DNA from 2 places in the Paenibacillus sp. FSL H8-0282 genome. Region 1 is predicted to be linked to the other one. Evidence: a T-box and tRNA genes for the amino acid it is inferred to sense, from the RefSeq annotation. Region 1 holds a T-box; the other holds one or more tRNA genes.
What was found. The T-box of region 1 lies ahead of pheS (phenylalanine--tRNA ligase subunit alpha). A T-box ahead of a tRNA ligase gene usually reads a tRNA of that ligase, here a tRNA-Phe.
Positions count from the first base shown of each region.

Region 2: it has a tRNA-Phe gene. The T-box ahead of pheS (phenylalanine--tRNA ligase subunit alpha) is inferred to sense a tRNA for this amino acid. The anticodon was not compared.

Region 1 is NZ_CP150146.1:1,877,807-1,888,175, forward strand. Features, by position in the region: gene NST94_RS08070 (ABC transporter permease) at 1-667, opposite strand, end outside; gene NST94_RS08075 (ABC transporter ATP-binding protein) at 664-1,362, opposite strand; gene NST94_RS08080 (efflux RND transporter periplasmic adaptor subunit) at 1,359-2,714, opposite strand; gene NST94_RS08085 (hypothetical protein) at 2,739-5,300, opposite strand; T-box leader at 5,566-5,851, shown strand; gene pheS (phenylalanine--tRNA ligase subunit alpha) at 5,912-6,946, shown strand; gene pheT (phenylalanine--tRNA ligase subunit beta) at 7,065-9,509, shown strand; gene NST94_RS08100 (hypothetical protein) at 9,709-10,369, shown strand, end outside.
Region 2 is NZ_CP150146.1:143,447-153,815, reverse strand. Features, by position in the region: gene NST94_RS00760 (acyltransferase) at 14-1,222, opposite strand; gene NST94_RS00755 (acyltransferase) at 1,522-2,031, opposite strand; gene ppaX (pyrophosphatase PpaX) at 2,028-2,684, opposite strand; gene lgt (prolipoprotein diacylglyceryl transferase) at 2,690-3,721, opposite strand; gene hprK (HPr(Ser) kinase/phosphatase) at 3,734-4,672, opposite strand; gene ugpC (sn-glycerol-3-phosphate ABC transporter ATP-binding protein UgpC) at 4,883-6,004, opposite strand; gene NST94_RS00730 (helix-turn-helix domain-containing protein) at 6,116-7,210, opposite strand; tRNA gene NST94_RS00725 (tRNA-Lys) at 7,360-7,432, opposite strand; tRNA gene NST94_RS00720 (tRNA-Tyr) at 7,438-7,523, opposite strand; tRNA gene NST94_RS00715 (tRNA-Phe) at 7,532-7,604, opposite strand; tRNA gene NST94_RS00710 (tRNA-Asp) at 7,667-7,744, opposite strand; tRNA gene NST94_RS00705 (tRNA-Thr) at 7,759-7,834, opposite strand; tRNA gene NST94_RS00700 (tRNA-Val) at 7,866-7,941, opposite strand; tRNA gene NST94_RS00695 (tRNA-Met) at 7,950-8,026, opposite strand; tRNA gene NST94_RS00690 (tRNA-Ser) at 8,057-8,148, opposite strand; rRNA gene NST94_RS00685 (23S ribosomal RNA) at 8,231-10,369, opposite strand, start outside.

The DNA.
Region 1 (10,369 bases):
CAGTATCTGCTGAAGTTGTCTTAATGGTGATGGAACGTACGCCTTTGCTTTTTAATTGGCGTTCTGCCGTGCTTATAGGAATTAGTATGATATCGTCGTTGGAACCACTTAGACTGGAGCCTTTTGTTTCTAAAAGCCCAACGATTTTATAGCTAATCCCGTTTAACTGGACCTTCTGCCCTACAGGATTGTCTGTACCGAATAAATCTTCGGCCGTACCTGAACCGATCAACGCTACCTTTTGCCGGTATTCGTTATCAATATCAAGCAAGAAGCGGCCTGCCTGTACATGAAAATCCTTTACCTCCTCATAAGAGGGGGTGATTCCTTCTACAGTTACACTAACGTTGTCTGTTTTATTCTTGGCTGTAGCATTGCCGCTGATCACAGGAGCTACATTTGCTATACCCTCTATATCCCCTAGAGCAAGGGCTTCCTCATAGGTGAGAGAGGTAGTCGCCCCACGGCCAGTAATGTTTACAGTGAGTTGGTTTGTGCCTAGTCCGTTTAGCTGCTCTGTGATCTGTGAAGTAGTTCCTTGCCCAACAGAAACAAGAATGATGACCGAAGAGACTCCAATAATAATCCCAAGCATCGTTAAAAAAGCTCTAACCTTACTGCTGTTGATGCTCTTCAGGGCCATTCGCATGCTTTGGTACAATTTCACCCCGCATTCCTCCGATCTTCCACGAGGTTGCCATCCTGAATACGAATAATCCGCTCCGCTTGTTTAGCTATTTCCAGATCATGTGTGATAAGGATGATGGTATGTCCTTGCTTATTTAACTCACGTATCATTTGCATGACTTCCTGTCCCGTCCGTGTATCCAGTGCCCCGGTTGGTTCATCGGCAAGTAGAATAGGGGGGGATCCCGCCATAGCCCGGGCAATCGCTACCCGCTGTTGCTGTCCTCCCGAAAGCTCAGAAGGGCGGTGATGCATCCGATCCTCCAGCCCTACTTTAATGAGTGCTTCCTGTGCTAGTTGTCTTCTTTCCCGATGGGAGAGGCCACGATAAATCAATGGCAGCTCCACATTTTCAATGGCTGACAGCTTGGGGAGCAGGTTGAAATTTTGAAAGATAAAGCCGATCTTCTCATTGCGGATCGTTGCGAGCTTATTGTCGGATAACTTGCGAACCTCTTGTCCATCTAGAAGATAACTTCCTTCATCGGAGATATCGAGGCAACCAAGCATATTCATGAGTGTTGATTTACCAGAACCGGAGGGACCAATAATAGCTACGAACTCCCCCAGATCAATTGTAAAGGAAAGGCTATTTAAGACCGTCATGGTTTCTCCGGCCATTGTGTAGCCGTGGGACATGTCGTGAACTTCGATCAGAGGTGCTGAAGCACTCATCTGCCGCCACCTCCGCCACCACCTGGTGCGCTGCCCATACCACCAGCGCCACCTCCGGTGAAGCCGCCACCCCCACTAAAGCCACTGCCGCCGAAGCCAGCGCCACCCATACCGCCCATACCACCTCTAGTTTCCGTTTCCGTGCTGGTTGTTCCGGTTTTCGTAGAGATTACGGTAGGGATGATCACCTGGTCCCCTTCATGGAGTCCGCTGACAATTTCAATGCTGCTCTCATCATGGAGACCCACTTCGACAGTGACCATCTGTCCTGAGCTATTGCCGCGATTTCTTCCACCGGCAGCGCCGCCGCGAGCGTCAGGAGCCCCGCTGGGCATAGCGCCGCCGCGAGCGTCAGGGGCACCGCTAGGCATTGGTACTTGGCCCTCGCCAGCAGTTTTGGAAGTTGCGGCTGAACCCGCTGCTAGAGGAATAGAAACTGTGTATTTTCCGTTTCTTTCTTGTACAGCTTCAATAGGTACTGTTAATACATCCTTTTTCTCAGCAGTGGTTACTGAAACTTCCGCAGACATTCCAACAAGAGCACCTTCGGAGCTTGTTAGACCTATGGTAACATCGAAGAGGGAAACACCGTTTGAGGCGGTGCCCTCATTAGCTATTTTCGTAACCGTTCCCTTGAATTCCGTATCAGGCAGAGCATCCAATGAAATAGTGGCAGGCATCCCTAGCTTTACAGTAGGAATATCAAGCTCATCCACCTGCACAACTACACTTAAATTAGCATAATCGGTAATGTCGATGAGTTCAGAGCCGTCCATGGCTTTTTCGCCGCTTGCAATATTAACTGTCGTTACAGTTCCATCAATAGGAGCCGTTAACGGATCAGGAGGAAGCATATCTTCTTGGACAGAAGCTATTTTTTCCTGTTGCGCCGAAATGTCGGTTTTGGCCTTTTCAATCGAACGTTTGGCATTTGCCAGCTCATCTTCTGCTGCACCTGATACGGCCAGCTTCTTATATTGCTCCTGCTTGTACTCAAGATCGGTCTCAAGTGAGGCAAGTGAAGTTTGTTCCTGCTTGAGATTGTCACTCAGATCATTGCCTTCAAAGGTAATCAAAGTCTGGCCTTTTTTCACGAGATCGCCCTCTTTGACAAGAACCTCAGCTACGGTCCCGCTGTCCTTCGTTTTTACTTTACCAGTTTCTGTAGCAATCACTGAGCCGGCTCCGGATACACTAACTACGATATCGCCCTTTGTAACGGTAGCTGTATTAACAGGCACTTCAGCGGCTTGACTGTTCTTATCAGGTAACAATGTATAAACCAGCATTCCTGCTGTTGCTACAACTACTACTACTCCAAGAGTCCAGAACACTATTTTTTTCTTCTTCATTTCTATCCTCCATAGCTCATCATATTAATTGCCGGATGTATTGCTGGTGTCTGGATCTGTGCCAGAAGTAGAGTTGCTGTTCGAAGTCGTTGATGCCGCCTGATAAGTGACGACATAGATTTGTGTTCCCAGCAGATTTCGATGGCCTTGGAATTCGTCGTATATATTCAACCGGATTGCGCCGCCACCCAGTGTTTTGTACAGGCTGCTTGTGAAGGTTGTGGTGTACGACTTGAAGTTACCTAATTGTAGATCTGTGCCAAGTGTTAATGTTTTTTCCATGCTTTGTCCTAAGGGGTCAATCAGCTCCAACACCAGTTTGTGCTCGTAGGTGCCTGATTCATAAAGCGTGCTGGCTGACATGTTGTAGGTTAGTGCAGTGCTGAGCGTATCTTTACCAGCGGTGACGGTGGCGACTGCATTTGTAACGGATAGGATATAAGGAAACATTTCCACGTTCAAAAGATTGCCTTTGGGCTCCACTCCCAGCTGGTTCAGTCCAAGTGATACCGTATTGATATAACCCGTCGATTGACCGCCAGGAGCGGTAAGCTTGCCTTCAGAAACACCCTCCCCGATGTATAGGACAAGGTTCGCTGGATCTATACCGAGAGGGAGCTTACTCCAGAGGGTGACCAGACTTTTTCCGTTAGGACTGGTGGAGGTTTTGGACTGGGTGACTTCGGCTTCATAATATTGATTGTCTTGTGTTTTGTAATAGGCTACGAGTTGAGCCTGTTCGGATTTACGCGATTCCTCACTGTTCATTTCTAGTTCTGTGTACAAGAGATTTGAATCTGTACCTGGGTACACGAGGGTCCGGCGTACAAGTAATTCCGCTTTTTTACCTTCAAGCTCAAGATGGAAAGAATTTTCAGCTGCAACACTCTGTACTCGGCTGTCCAGTTGGGTAGTACTTAGAGAAAGGAAGTTAAGCTTACTTTCACCTGAAGTTTCTTGCAGGGTGATTTTTAATTGATTGAAAGTATAGCTATAAGGAACATTGGCTACGACATACACAGCAGCCGATTCATTTGGACCGAGGATGGTTTGCGTACTTTCTGAGACAACCTGGGAAGTGCTGCTGATGTCACTTTCTCCAGCTTTGACGACACTTGTAAGCGCAGGAAGCTGAACAGAGGTTGATTTAGTGTTGCGGATGTTGATTTTAGCTACGATCTGGTCTTTGTCGGACCAAGGGAGTCTTTGAATGTTTGCAATTTTGACAACAAATGTACCGTGACTGTTCTCAATGGGGTATTCCGTGTCCTGCCAATTGTTAGTTTGCAGCGTGTAAGGGATCTGATAATAGGCGGTAGGAAAAATGATCTTGCCTTCAGCAGCCGGCTCAGTCATTTGCAGCTGCAATGTTCCTTGATTGAGTGTGAGTGGTACATCTGCGCTGAGTTCAATAATCTTTTCTTCAAGCGGTTTCAATGTTAGGCTGGCAAAATCCTTCGTATCCACCGGAAAGCTATACCCTTCAGCGGCTTTAATAGCAAGTTCATAGGCAGGCACATTCACCGCTTTGTTGCCGCTATTTTTGATGCGGAACTGTAGTGTCCACTTTGCGTTGCCATTGTCAGCATAGACGTTAGCCGTTTTCAGCTGTGTTTCGACTGTATTATTGCTGATTGTAAGCTTCTTCGTGACATTGCTGGCTACGACAAGATCCGGTGTTGTTGCAGCGGGGAGATTGTAGGCGACAACCGGCAAAGCTATTTTTAATGAGGCATCTTCTCCGGCAAATTGCAGCGCCATGTTGTCTGTCTTCATATAAGAAGGGATTTCCGTCAAATAGTAGATCGTCTTCTTTTCCTGAGGCTGTACTTTATAGCTGGTGCTGGTGTCATCAAGTGCGAGTTCAAATACAGATCCTCCAGCGGAAGCGAGGTATCCTTTAAGTCCAGTATCACTGAGTACCTTGGTTCCTTGATTAGTGAAGCTAACGCCAACCTTGGCATAGACCTTACCGTTATATTTATAAATTTGCAGGCTCTCTGCCTTGGTGGTTACAGGGAGATTGTTTAGGGTGATCTTTTTACTCTGCCCTCTGGCGACAGCTTGTGAATATCCTGTTGGTACGGTGAAGTTCCCTAGCTTTTTTTGATAATCGGTGGTGTTGAAGTCCCATCCGTACAATGAAATTTTGACCCCGTTTAAAGAGGTGGATTTGCCGATGTTTACATAGTAGGTGATAGATTGACTGCTTTTCGCGGCAATGGATTTGATGGTTGCACTGCTGGTAATAGGGCTTCCTTGAATAACTGTACCGCCGCTAGTAGTTACTTTGGAGAAAAAGTCCACCAGATTGAGGCTAGCGTTGCTTCCATTAGAGTAGCTGAGTGTGTATGTAAGAATATTTCCGCCATCCTGAGTTAATAAGCTGACATCCGTCAGCTTTGCGCTGATGTTAGTCTTCAAGGCTATGGAGCCTAGTTTATCCAGAGCGGATACGGAAGCTGTTGTTGCTATTTTGGTGGATGTAGTCCCGGCCCAAGCGGTATGAGCACCATACGCTGCAGATTGGCTAAGTACAGCTGTGCTTAGCAGCACCGCGGCTACTTTTATTCTCCGTACATGCATTTGATTTCCTCCCAATAGGATAGTTAATAGTCTGCGAAGGTGCACCCGAGTGGATAAGCAAGCCTTCCTAGTAATGGAAATTATCAAGCTCCGCTGAATGTTAGCTGAAAAAAAGTTGGAAAAATGGCTCTGAAGCTTAAAGCCAGCTTAAAAGAAGATAAAAATTAGCCTAATTTTGTCCAGCTTGTCAAAACGACAGATTTTGCATATAATAAAGAGACATATCTCTTGTAGTAAAGAGATACCTGACAATTAGCATGAATTGTGAAATGCAGTGATGGAGAAGAGTACACAGTGCCTGACTTACAGGGAGGAGACGCCGCGGATTGAGAGCGTTTCTAAGAAGCAGAGCTGTCGAAGTTCACTCCGGAGCAGTTCCCTGAATTCCTTAAGCTGTCTAATAGGGAAGGGTAGGGGATACCGGTCACAGACCGTTATTTCTGTATAAAGTGAGATAGGTATCTGTCCAGCCAAAAGAGGGAATGAAGCTCTTAAGGGGAACAGATCAGCTTGTCTAACAAGGGTGGTACCACGGTCTTTTCGTCCCTTACCGGGAGAAAAGGCCTTTTTTTGTTGAACTAGACAATGATTGAAGGGGGCTGTACACGGCCATGAAAGAGAAGTTGGAAGCATTGAAGGTTGAAGCGCTGGCTAAGCTGCAGGAGGTTATGGATCCGCAGGTACTAAATGATCTAAGAGTGAAGTATCTCGGTAAAAAAGGTGAGCTTACAGAGGTTCTGCGCGGTATGGGAGGACTTAGTGCTGAGGAACGTCCGGTAATCGGGCAAGTAGCGAATCAGGTTCGCAGTGCTATTGAGGAGATTATCGGCGCGAAGCAGGAGGCTTTTCAAGAGCAGGAAACCCAGCAACGTCTGCAGGCTGAAAAAGTAGACGTAACCTTACCGGGTCGCCGTATGCAGCAAGGGGGCATTCACCCGCTTAGCAGAGTCGTACAGGAGATTGAGGATATTTTTATCGGCATGGGCTACCGTGTAGCTGAAGGTCCGGAAGTAGAGACCGATTATTATAACTTTGAAGCTCTAAATCTGCCTAAGAATCACCCGGCACGTGATATGCAGGATTCTTTCTATTTAACGGATGACCTGTTAATGCGCACACAAACCTCGCCGGTACAGATTCGTACTATGCAGGCTATGAACGGTGAAGCTCCGGTAAAAATCATCTGCCCGGGTAAAGTATTCCGCCGTGATGATGATGATGCAACGCATTCCTTCCAGTTCCACCAAATCGAAGGTTTGGTCATTGGAAGTAACATTCGAATGAGTGATCTGAAGGGCACCCTGCAACAATTTGTGCAGGAGATGTTTGGACCGAATACAGGCATTCGTCTTCGTCCGAGCTTTTTCCCATTCACTGAGCCAAGTGTTGAAGTAGATGTAAGCTGCTTCAAATGTGGCGGCGATGGCTGCAGACTATGCAAGCAAAGCGGATGGTTAGAAATCCTTGGCGCAGGTATGGTGCATCCAAATGTACTGAAAATGGGTGGCTATGATCCTGCTGAGTACAGCGGCTTCGCTTTCGGAATGGGTGTAGAGCGGATTGCAATGCTTAAATACGGCATCGATGACATCCGACATTTCTATAGTAATGACATGAGTTTTGTGAAGCAATTCAAGGGCGTTTAGTTTTTGTGGGCGCGCTGGCTGATAGTGGCGGAGAATGGCTTTGGAGTGTTCTCCCACAGGAAGCAGCGCGAACGACAGTGAAATAAATACATCTGAAACATAAAGGAAGTGAGCGGATATGAAAGTATCAACCGGATGGTTGGCTGATTATACATCGATTGAAGGAGTAACCGCCGAACAGCTAGCGGAGAAGATTACCGCTGCCGGCATTGAGATTGACGGCGTAGAGCGCCGCAATAAAGGCATTTCCGGCATCGTAACCGGCTATGTGAAATCAAAGGAAAAACATCCTGATGCAGACAAGCTGAACGTATGTATCGTGGATGTGGGCCAAGATGAGGAGCTACAAATCGTTTGCGGCGCAAAAAATGTAGCTGCAGGTCAAACTGTACCTGTAGCAATGGTTGGCGCTAAGCTGCCAGGACTGGATATCAAAAAAGCCAAGCTGCGCGGTGTCCTGTCGCAAGGAATGATCTGCTCGGCCAAAGAATTGGGACTGAATGATAAATTGCTTCCAAAAGAGCAACAAGAAGGTATTCTTGTGCTGCCTGAAGGGACAGAGATTGGTCAGGATATTTCCAAGGTCCTCGGCTTAGATGACGAGATTCTGGAATTCGATCTGACTCCGAACCGTTCAGATTGCCTCAGCATGATTGGTGCTGCTTATGAAGTAAGTGCAATTCTTGGGCGTGAAGTTAAATTACCTGATCCAAAAAGCGAAATGATTGAGATCAGTGGTCCTGCTGCGGATTCCATTTCCGTCAAGATTGAAGATGAAGAATACTGCAGCCATTATGCAGTTCGTTATATTGCAGGTGTTAAACCTGCACCATCACCGCTGTGGATTCAGAATCGTCTGATGGCTGCTGGGGTTCGTCCAATTAATAATATTGTGGACATTACCAATTATGTGATGCTGGAATATGGACAGCCGCTGCATGCTTTTGATGCAGATAAAGTACAAGGTGGAGAACTCGGCGTTCGTCTTGCCCATGAAGGTGAAGTTTTGGTTACACTTGACGGTCAAGAGCGTAAGCTAGAGCCGCAAATGCTCGTTATCGCTGATGGAGTAAAAGCTGTAGGTCTGGCCGGAGTAATGGGTGGACGGGATACAGAGGTTACTGCTGAGACGGTAAACCTTGTTCTGGAATCTGCTAAGTTTGATGGAGGAACGATTCGTAAAACCTCGCGTCAATTGGGACTTCGCTCGGAAGCCTCCCTTCGTTTCGAGAAGGAAGTGGATCCAAGTGCAGTTATTCCTGCATTGAACCGTGCAGCCGTACTGATTGCACGTTATGCTGGCGGATCGGTCCATGAAGGCATCGTGCAAGCAGGAACTGACGCTGTTCAAGAGAAGGTTCTCACCTTGTCCTTAGAGAAACTGAATCGTTATCTGGGAACGGATTTGTCCTTGTTGGAAGTGAAGACATTGTTTGGCCGTCTACATTTCAAATGTGGAGATACCGCACAAGGGCTGATTGAAGTTCAAGTCCCAACCAGACGTGGCGATATCAGCTATGATGTTGATCTTATTGAAGAAATTGCCCGCCTGTACGGGTATGACAATATTCCAACGACTCTAATTGAAGGAATTACAACGCCAGGAGCACTAACTCACAAGCAAGCGCTCCGTCGTGAACTGCGTCGCCTATTGTCACATGGCGGTTACCAAGAGGTGATGGGTTACTCCTTCATCCAGCCGCAACAAAGCACAATGTTCCCTGAGTTATCAGAAGGAGCAGTAGCGGTGAAGCTGGCTATGCCGATGAGTGAAGAACGCAGCGTACTGCGTACCAGCCTTCTACCACAACTCTTGGATATTGCCAGCTACAATACCAATCGTCGTCAAAGCGACTTGGCATTGTTTGAAATCGGCAACGTCTTCTTCACGGATGAAGAACAGTTGACTCGTCAGCCACGCGAACTGCCGGTGCTGGGGCTGCTGCTTAGCGGAAGCTTAACAGTGAAGCAATGGAATGTTTCGGCACAGCCTGTGGACTTCTTTGATTTGAAGGGTGCGCTGGAAACGGTATTTGCTCATTTAGGGCTGACCGATAAAATCGTCTATGTAGGAGATAGTCCAGAAGGATATCATCCTGGGCGTTCCGCGTCGGTATATTTACTCGGAAACGAGGGTCTTGTGAAGATCGGAACGATGGGACAGATTCATCCGGATCTGCAAAGACAGCTGGATCTGGTGGATACTTATGCGGCAGAAATTTTATTGCAGCCGTTATATGAAAGTGCGCAAAGCCGTTTGCAATATAATGAGCTTCCGCGTTTCCCAGGAATGGAGCGGGATATTGCTGTGGTCGTGGATTCCGCTGTACCAGCGGGCGATCTGCTAGCTTCCATCCGCGATAACGGAGGTACTTTGCTCCAGTCCGTCCAGGTATTTGACGTTTATACTGGTGGTAAGCTGGAGAATGGAAAGAAGAGCATCGCGATCTCACTGCTGTATCGTCATAGTGAACATACACTGACTGATGAGGAAGTAGGAGAGGTGCATGAGAAGGTATTAGCATCTCTTCAACAAACTTTTGGTGCAGAATTAAGAAAGTAGCAGGAATTGTGTAAAGCCGCAGCGAATCCATTTAGAAACTGAGATTCGCTGCGGCTTTTTCTAGGTAGAGTGCAAAGCGGAGAATATCAGCCATAATCTATTGAATATTAGGGATTTTGCCAAATGCTTACCAAAAAAGCTACAATAGAAGAAGTGAAACTAGCTTAGAATCCGCACACATACAAAGGAGGGCACAACTGTGGCTATGGACCGGACACGTGTCGCCGTGGAGATATACGGAACTTCCTATAAACTCGTCGGAAGCAGTACTGAATATATGAAACAAGTGGCCCGTTATGTTGATGAACATATGCGCACGATTTCTAAATCTCACACCAGACTGGACACACCGCGTATAGCGGTGCTTGCAGCTGTACATATGGCGGAGCAGGCTATTCAGGTTCAGGACTTCAAAAATGAACTAAACATGATGACAGGTGAACGCAGTGAACTGCGATTGGAAGTATCTCGCCTGCTGGAGGTACAGCGGGAGCGGCAAGAAGAATTCGAGCGACTTGAAGCTGCGGCCAAAGAAGAGGCTGGGCGACTGATTGCTGCTGCGGAGGAAGAACGTAAGCGGCATTTGGAGATTCAGGAGAATGAACGCAAGGTACATGCGGAACAGCTTCAGGAGGCAGTGCAAGCTGTGGAAGCTGCACGCAAGAAGCTGGAAGAAGAATTGCTTGAGCGCGAGATAGAGCTGCAAGCACTGCGGACAAGCTACGAAGAAGAGCAGGCAGCTAGTCGTGAACACCAGCGGCAGGAACTGGCGAAGGCGGAAGCCATCCGCTTGCAGCAGCTGGAGGAGCAGAAGGCTGCTCATCTGCAAGAGCTGGAGAACATCCGGGAGACGCTGACCA
Region 2 (10,369 bases), 1.7 Mb from region 1:
CCTTCTTCTAACGCTATTTCTCCTGCTGCACGAACCCCTTTGCCCGTTCCTCAGAGATATAACCTGACTTTTCCTCCGGACTGGATTCCAAAGAGCGAGGCACGCTTCCAAAAATAATCCATGAACCCGGAACTCGCCGGAAAGCAAACTGCACAATAAGCCAGCTCCCTCCCAGTGCGACCACAAGCCCTCCGTAGATGAACAAAACATATGTTAGCGACTCTAGGGGAATCTGATATCGGAACCTGCGATATACCGCCAGCAATAGCGGATGAATCAAATATATCGCAAATGAGAGTTCACCCAAACGTGTTAAAAAAGCAACAATCCCGCGAGAGGCCTTACGATAGATCAGGAATGTAGCATACAACAGAACCAATGCTGATAACATCGTATGGACATTCCATAATAGCTCGTACCACAGCGAATCCGTCCACACCCCAAAATGGCGGGCCACATACCATAGCTGCACATGGATAAAGGCTGCAATTAACCACCCGCTCACTAACAGGGCAGTCCATCCTTTTTGCTTGGCAGTTAGCCCCCTCCATGGCTTCATCAGCCAAGTCTTCACCTTCTCAAAGTGAATTGCGATATAAGCACCCATCATATAATAAGCCAGATAAGAGATCGCCAGGCTCCCTTTTTCAACAATGTGCAGTTCGTATTTATTCCAGAAAATAAACCCCCACTGAAGTGCCAATCCGAGCGGAACCGCCCATTTAATTAAAAAGCGGGAACTCTGGAGTAGCTTAAGCAGTACTGGAAAAAGCAAATAAAACTGAATGCTGATAAATACAAAATACAAATGCGCATATGCGGAACCTGAGAATAACGCTCTAATAAAGCTGTACAGGTTGCCACCGAGGTTCTGGGTCAATCGTCCGTTCACATATAAGGTTAGTGCGTAATAGCCCATAGAGGCTAGCAGATAAGGTAATAAAATATACTTTAATCGACGACGGTAGAAATTAATAATCAAGCTGCGTGTCACAGGACGCCCATAATAATTATAAAACAATACAAAGCTGCTCAGAAAAATAAATGAGGGCGTACCGAATTTAAAGAAAATGTTGATCCAATTCAGCCAGTAATAATAAGGGGAATGCAGTGCCTGCTCTCCAGCGGCAAAAGATGAGGAATGCACATGCAATACGCCTAAGATCGCTAATGCTCTGAAAATATCCAGCTGGGGCAGCCTTTCCTGTCTCGCAGTGTTCATATTATATTCCTCTTCTCTACTATGATGGTTGTTCATAGAGACGCTAAGCGGAATGTGGAAACTGAAAATACCAGGAAGCCTGCACCTGCTGATTTTACATTCTGATATTTGAAGCTGAATGCCTAGCGTGGGATTCGCCTTATCCTTATCACTAACGCTAATTATATCGAATGTATCTGTTCTAAAAACTTAAGAAGAACTTAAAGTTTCCTTAATAATCTTCTCTAAGACGCAAGAAACCCTGCAGAACCTGCGCTAAAAAAACGCAATATGTAACTGCAGGGTTAAAAAAGCATCGTTTACACTTGTTCCGCATGTTCTTCCGTTGAAGAGGGGCGCAGCTCTCGCAGAGGATTGCCTCCGACAAAAGAGCCAGCCGCCACATTTTTGTGCACCACGGAGCCAGCAGCTATAACTGCCCAATCTCCAATGGTTACACCGGGAAGAATCGTTGTATTCGCGCCGATCAATACATTTTCACCGATCACCACTTCGCCCAGGCGATATTCCTTGATCAGATACTCATGCGCCAGAATCGTCGTGTTATAACCAATAATAGAATTCTCACCTACCGTTATTTTCTCCGGAAAAAACACATCCACCATTGCCATAAGACCAAAAGCCGTGTGTTTACCAACCTTCATCCCCAGCATCCGTCGATAGATCCAATTCTTTAACGGTAGAATCGGACAATAGCGGGCAATCTGAATAAAAATAAAGTTGCGGACACCCTTCCAAGGGCTGACCGTACGGTAAATATACCAAAGTGAGTTATGACCTTCTACTGGATAACGGGTTACGTTTCTCACGATTCATTCGTTCCTCGCTCCATAATTTCTATAATATCCTTCATGTTATGGATGATAAAGTCCGGATCATACTTGCGGAGCGTATCCTCGCCCTTCAAAGACCAAGATACTCCAGCAGCGTATACACCGGCAGCTTTGGCTGATTGAATATCAACTGCACTGTCACCTATCATTAAGGTTTTGCGAGGATCAACACCAAGGTTGTGGACCGCTGTCAGTACGGGCTCCGGATGTGGCTTTGGTTCAGTAACATCGTTCACAGTCACAATCGTATCCATGTACTTAAGTAAATCGAACCTTTCCAGGGTCTTGATCGTTGTTGGACGGATCTTAGTAGTTACAATCCCAAGTTTGATCCCACGACGCGAGAGCTCCTCAATGGTCTCCTTTACAAGCGGAAAGGAACGCACTAACTCATCATGATGCTCATTATTATAAGAACGATAGGACTTTTCTAACGTACCATTTACATCCTCTAGTCCAGAGAATACTCTCATCTGTTGCTGAAGGGTTGTTCCCATATGCGGAATTATCTCTTCTCTGGTCAGTGGAGCCAGACCATTGTCCTTCAGCGCGTACATAAATGAACTAATGATTAGCTCATTCGTATCGACAATCGTTCCATCCAGATCAAAAAGAACGCATTCTATCATAAGTTTTACTGCTCCTTCTTATCTCCATCCGCTGGCTGTCCTTGCTCAGGTTGTGTTCCTTGACGAGTTTTCTGCGGTGTATTTACTGCGCTTTCTGGCACTACAGTATCTGCTTGGATCGGTTTAGTACATACGATAGGGTCAGAATAATGTGCTTTAGGCTCTCCGGTTACTCTGCGAATAACGATCAGCAATATAGCTGCCACAATAATCAGTAGAGAAAGCAGCTGAGAAATACGAATATTACCATAGGCAGGATCCAGATATCCTTGTTCAAAACCTAACCATTCCATCGGACTCCATAAGCCGTTTATAAACGAAGCCAGTCCTGCACTTCCGTTAAAAGCTAAACTGTCAGTACGCACAGCCTCGATGAAGAACCGACCGATGGAATACCATATAAAGTAAGACATGAAGATTTCTCCAGCACGTACAAACTTCTGACGACGGAGAACCATCAATAACGCAATCCCTAGTAAGCTCCAAAGAGATTCATACAGGAAGGTCGGATGATGAAAAGCATCTCCTATGTACATTTGATTAACGATGAAGTCAGGTAAATGCAGTTTATCCCGTAAAAAAGATTCCTCAACTACGCTGCCGTATGCCTCTTGGTTGACAAAGTTTCCCCAGCGGCCAATCATTTGACCCGCCAGTAGTCCAGGTGCACAAATATCAACAATACGCCAGAAAGGGTAACCCTTATAACGGAAATAAATAATTCCGCAAATAATCGCTCCTATTAATGCGCCGTAAATGGCGATGCCGCCATTCCAGATCTTAAAGACGTCTATCAGATTATGCTTATAATCGTCCCATTTAAAAGCTACAAAATAAATCCGTGCCCCTATAATTGCCGAGGGTACACCCAGTAGCAGCATATCCATAAAGAATTCTTGCGGGATTCCGAACCGTTTGCCCTCGCGGATCGCAAGAAATAATCCCGCGAGTGCACCGACCCCTAGTATTAACCCGTACCAGTGTACAGGTAGTGATCCAATTGAGAATACAATAGGATCTATTGCTAATGGGAACATTGTCTCACACTCCTAATCGAGATCGTCCATATCCTCAGATATGGTCGCAGTTAACTTATTCGTAAACTGCAGGGCTGCATTAAAGCCCATTTGCTTCAGGCGATAGTTCATCGCAGCAACCTCAATAATAACGGCAAGGTTACGTCCTGGACGTACAGGAATGGTTACAAGTGGAACATCGGTATCAATAATCCGCGTTGTTTCCTCATCAAGTCCAAGCCGGTCATACTGCTTGTCTTGCTGCCAAGCCTCTAATCTAACGACAAGTGTAATCCGTTTATGATTACGGATAGCACCCGCACCAAAAAGTGTCATTACGTTAATGATACCTACTCCGCGAATTTCCAACAAGTGACGGATCAACTCAGGGGCTGTACCATGCAGCTGGTTATCTGAAGTCTGGCGGATTTCCACGGCATCATCAGCGATCAGTCTATGTCCACGTTTTACAAGTTCAAGGGCTGTCTCACTCTTACCAATACCACTACTACCAGTAATCAGCATACCTACACCATATACATCACAGAGTACACCATGAATCGTTGCTGTAGGGGCTAATCTCCCTTCTAAGAAGCTCGTCAAACGGCTGGAGAAAATAGTCGTAGCCATCGAGCTACGAAGCACAGGAAGTCCCTTTTCATTACTTATATCAATTAACTCCTGTGGCACATCCAAACTACGGGTAATTACGATACAAGGGGTATTGTCATTACAGATTCCACGAAGCCTACTTTTACGTTCAGCTTCAGGCAGCATGGAGAAGAATGCGAGTTCTGTCTTACCTAATAGTTGAACACGTTCTTCCGGATAATATTCGAAATAACCAGCAATCTCTAGTCCAGGGCGATTCAGGTCATCGACCGTAATAGGTCGTTTTAGACCTTCCTGGCCGGAAATAACCTCTAATTGAAAATGTTGTACCAATTCAGATACTTTTACTTTCTTAGCCATGTAAATTCGTCCTTTCGTCACCTGCGGTATATGTCCGCTTACTGCGTCCGGTTGACAGCGATCTCATTACAATTCCGGAGGTAATTCTCCTGCTATCTTAATTGATAACGCTTGTGAATGCAATCTTAACGCCTATCCATTACGACCCTAATTAAACAATAAAGCCACCCTTTCGGGTGGCTTTATCAAGAGAGAAAAGATCCTGCGATCTTATCCCAACAGAATGTTAACTTCGGATTCTTTATCGAAGAAGTGAACTTTGTTCATATCGATAGCCAGTTTTGGCTTGCTGCCTTCGCGAGTAGTGGAACGTCCATCTACACGAGCGATTACAGTAGATTTACCAAGGCCGCTCAAGTAAAGGAGCATTTCGTGACCAAGGTTTTCAGTTACATCAACCAATGAAGTAAAGATTGTGTTCGGGGAAGCTTCCAAGAATACTGGCTCTTCATGGATATCTTCTGGACGAACGCCCATAATTACTTCTTTGCCAATGTAGCCTTTGCTGCGGATGATTTGAGCTTTTCCGCCTGGTACTTCAACATCAAGGTTCTCAGCGCGGAAACGGATAGAACCGTTTGCTTCGGACAAAGTACCATTGATAAAGTTCATTGTAGGGGATCCGATAAATCCAGCTACGAACAGGTTAGTTGGTTCATTGTACAACTCTTCAGGGGAAGCAGCTTGTTGAATGATACCATCATACATAACTACGATACGGTCACCCATTGTCATAGCTTCTGTTTGGTCATGCGTTACGTAGATACAAGTGGTTTCAAGGCGTTTAACCAGTTTAGTGATTTCAGCGCGCATTTGACCACGAAGTTTAGCATCCAAGTTGGAAAGAGGCTCATCCATCAAGAAGACTTGTGGATCACGTACGATAGCGCGTCCCAAAGCGACACGTTGGCGTTGACCACCGGAAAGTGCTTTTGGTTTACGATCTAGCAAATGCTCGATATCGAGAATTCTAGCAGCTTCACGTACTTTCTTGTCGATTTCATCTTTCTTCACTTTACGAAGTTTCAAACCGAAAGCCATGTTTTGGTATACGCTCATATGCGGATACAGGGCGTAGGATTGGAATACCATCGCGATATCGCGGTCTTTAGGTGCAACGTCGTTGACTACACGATCGCCAATGTACATTTTACCTTCGGAGATTTCTTCCAGACCAGCGATCATACGCAAAGTTGTGGATTTACCGCAACCGGATGGTCCAACCAATACTAGAAATTCCTTATCTTTAATATCAAGATTGATATCCATTACTGTTGCTTTATCTGAACCCGGGTATTTTTTGAAAATATGCTCTAAACGTACGCCTGCCATTGTATTTCCCCCTCGAGTTAATTATTGATTAATTGAAAAATTCTTTTTTCCTTGTACATTTATATTACCCTAGACGGGACACGGTGGCTATTTGTAACGTTCACAAAAAACCTATTTCCTTTTCGTCACTTTATACAAAAGCATAGTAAGCTTCACAATAGCAGCGTCCCCAAAGCTACGCACATCGGCACCCGTCTCCTGTTTTATCTTGTCCAGACGGTATAAAAGCGTGTTGCGATGAATATATAACTTCTTGGCTGTTTCACTTACATTACAATCCATCTCAAAAAACGTCTCCAGGGTCATCAGCATCTCTTTATCCGATAATACGGAAGAATAGTCGCCAATCTGTCCAAGTAACTGTTTACGCCGTGCATCAGGAATGCTGTTAACCAAACGTTCCAAATGCAGCTCCCAAGGTAAATGAATATATTCACCCACTTGGAAAATACGTCCGAGTACAATAGTCTCCCTCAGCAAGGCCACGGATCCCGTCAATCCCTTAACAGGAACGATAGCCGGAGCTACAGCCAAATGGAATACACCTACCCATTCGCTAGCTATCAGTTCGTGCAAGCCCATACTGGTCTGAGCCAGAATTTCATCTACACTCTCTTCTTCCTCATCCTTATCATCTCCGCCCGTGAGTAGTTCCTTCCGGGCCAATATTAACCATTCTTTTTCTTGAAGAGGTATAAGCAGAATTTCATTCTCAAAATAGCTGCGCAGCAGCTTCATTAAGGAACGATAAGTGATCTGCGGGCTATGTGCATTCTCACTGCTAAGTAGGAATGGAACCATATCTCCGAATAAACGTCCCTTTAGAGCCATCTCATCGGGTATCTCAGAGTCATTTTTCTCTTGCTCCAGTTCGGTGTTCAACCAGGTACCCAGCTGCCGAGCCTCCGCTTCCCCTTCTTCTCTAACCCCAGTAGCTTTTAGTGCAATTGCAAAGTTTCGAACTGCATAATTCACTAATTGTATTTCCAAAGAGTTAAGTCCATCCAATTCCACCCAGACAGCGGTTACACGTCCATCAGTCTCATATAATGGTGCCCAAAGATGACCTTCATGGATTACCGGCTGTTCTTGTGCTTCCAATCCCAGGCTAAAAAGAGAAGCTGAATGTTGCCTCCCTAACTGCTTGATTCCGGTTTTCTTTCCGGTGAGCTGCTCTAACTTTTTTCGCAATGTTTCGCTATCCATAGTCACCATACTCCACCACTTTTGCTCTTTTCGCCTATTTTAGCATATTCTCTAATATTATGTTAATCACTACAGCAGCGCGCTACTATAATACGACATAAAAACACAAAAAAAGCCACCACCCTAAGGTGATGACTTTCTGTTTGGGATGAGCCATGAAGGACTCGAACCTTCGACACCCTGATTAAAAGTCAGGTGCTCTACCAACTGAGCTAATGGCTCATAAATGGTGGGGGATGATGGATTCGAACCACCGAACACGTACGTGAGCAGATTTACAGTCTGATGCGTTTGGCCACTTCGCTAATCCCCCAAAAAAGGTGGCTCGGGACGGAATCGAACCGCCGACACGAGGATTTTCAGTCCTCTGCTCTACCGACTGAGCTACCGAGCCATAAGATTACATGACAATTAAGCGGAAAAGTCTTACACTTCCCACTCATTTTGTGGAAAAAATGGCGGAACCGACGGGATTCGAACCCGCGGTCTCCTGCGTGACAGGCAGGCATGTTAGGCCAACTACACCACGGTTCCGCATTAATTAAAAATGGTGCCGGCGAGAGGACTTGAACCCCCAACCTACTGATTACAAGTCAGTTGCTCTACCAGTTGAGCTACACCGGCACGGTGTAAAAGCAATTCTAAAAGATGAAAATGGTGGAGGCTGAGGGGATCGAACCCCCGACCCTCTGCTTGTAAGGCAGATGCTCTCCCAGCTGAGCTAAGCCTCCAGGTATTATGGTAGCGGCGAAGGGGATCGAACCCCCGACCTCACGGGTATGAACCGTACGCTCTAGCCAGCTGAGCTACACCGCCACAATAATTAGTATTGCTATGGATTGAAAATGGCGGAGAGAGTGGGATTCGAACCCACGCACCGCTTACGCAGTCTAACCCCTTAGCAGAGGGTCCCCTTATAGCCACTTGGGTATCTCTCCAAACGATATCAGTACCACAGCAATCCAAACAGGAATTTGACTCCCTGAAAACTGAATCCGAAACGAATCTGCATTCTACGTATAGGATAAGCCCTCGACCGATTAGTATTGGTCAGCTCCATGCATTGCTGCACTTCCACCTCCAACCTATCTACCTCGTCGTCTTCAAGGGGTCTTACTAATTGGGAAATCTCATCTTGAGGGGGGCTTCACGCTTAGATGCTTTCAGCGCTTATCCCGTCCGTACGTAGCTACCCAGCCATGCTCCTGGCGGAACAACTGGTGCACCAGCGGTACGTCCATCCCGGTCCTCTCGTACTAAGGACAGCTCCTCTCAAATTTCCTGCGCCCACGACAGATAGGGACCGAACTGTCTCACGACGTTCTGAACCCAGCTCGCGTACCGCTTTAATGGGCGAACAGCCCAACCCTTGGGACCTACTTCAGCCCCAGGATGCGATGAGCCGACATCGAGGTGCCAAACCTCCCCGTCGATGTGGACTCTTGGGGGAGATAAGCCTGTTATCCCCAGGGTAGCTTTTATCCGTTGAGCGATGGCCCTTCCATGCGGTACCACCGGATCACTAAGTCCGACTTTCGTCCCTGCTCGACTTGTAGGTCTCGCAGTCAAGCTCCCTTATGCCTTTGCACTCTGCGAATGATTTCCAACCATTCTGAGGGAACCTTGGAACGCCTCCGTTACTCTTTAGGAGGCGACCGCCCCAGTCAAACTGCCCGCCTGACACGGTCCCCGTACCCGGTAAGGGTACTAGGTTAGAACCTAGATACGATCAGGGTGGTATCCCAACGGCGCCTCCACCGAAGCTTGCGCTCCGATTTCTACGGCTCCCACCTATCCTGTACAGATCGTACCCAAATTCAATATCAAGCTGCAGTAAAGCTCCATGGGGTCTTTCCGTCTTGTCGCGGGTAACCTGCATCTTCACAGGTATTAAAATTTCACCGGATCTCTCGTTGAGACAGCGCCCAAGTCGTTACGCCATTCGTGCGGGTCAGAATTTACCTGACAAGGAATTTCGCTACCTTAGGACCGTTATAGTTACGGCCGCCGTTTACTGGGGCTTCGGTTCATAGCTTCGGGTTACCCCTAACCACTCCCCTTAACCTTCCAGCACCGGGCAGGCGTCAGCCCGTATACTTCGCCTTGCGGCTTCGCACAGACCTGTGTTTTTGCTAAACAGTCGCTTGGGCCTTTTCACTGCGGCCCCCTCGTGCTATTCACACTACCGGGGCACCCCTTCTCCCGAAGTTACGGGGTCATTTTGCCGAGTTCCTTAACGAGAGTTCTTCCGCGCGCCTTAGAATTCTCTTCTCGCCTACCTGTGTCGGTTTGCGGTACGGGCACCTTCTCCTGGCTAGAGGCTTTTCTTGGCAGTGTGAGATCATGACCTTCGCTACTACAATTTTCGCTCCCCATCACAGCCCAGCCTTAATGATGTGCGGATTTGCCTACACATCAGCCTCACTGCTTAGACGGACATCCATCAGTCCGCGTCACTACCCTCCTGCGTCACCCCATCGCTCATAGCGGATTACGGTGGTACAGTAATTTCAAACTGTTGTCCTTCGACTACGCCTTTCGGCCTCGCCTTAGGTCCCGACTTACCCTGAGCGGACGAGCCTTCCTCAGGAAACCTTGGGCTTTCGGCGGATCAGATTCTCACTGATCTTTTCGTTACTCATACCGGCATTCTCACTTGTGTAGTGTCCAGCGCTCTTTTCAGTACACCTTCAACCCCTACACAACGCTCCCCTACCCCAGATACATAGTATCTAGCCATAGCTTCGGTGGTGTGTTTAGCCCCGTTACATTTTCGGCGCAGAGTCACTCGACCAGTGAGCTATTACGCACTCTTTCAATGGTGGCTGCTTCTAAGCCAACATCCTGGTTGTCTGTGCAACTCCACATCCTTTCCCACTTAACACACACTTGGGGACCTTAGCTGATGGTCTGGGCTGTTTCCCTTTTGACAATGGATCTTAGCACTCACTGTCTGACTCCCGGCAATAAGTATATGGCATTCGGAGTTTGACTGAGCTTGGTAATCCTTGCGGACCCCGCACCCAATCAGTGCTCTACCTCCACTACTCTTATACCGAGGCTAGCCCTAAAGCTATTTCGGGGAGAACCAGCTATCTCCGAGTTCGATTGGAATTTCTCCGCTACCCCCACCTCATCCCCGCACTTTTCAACGTACGT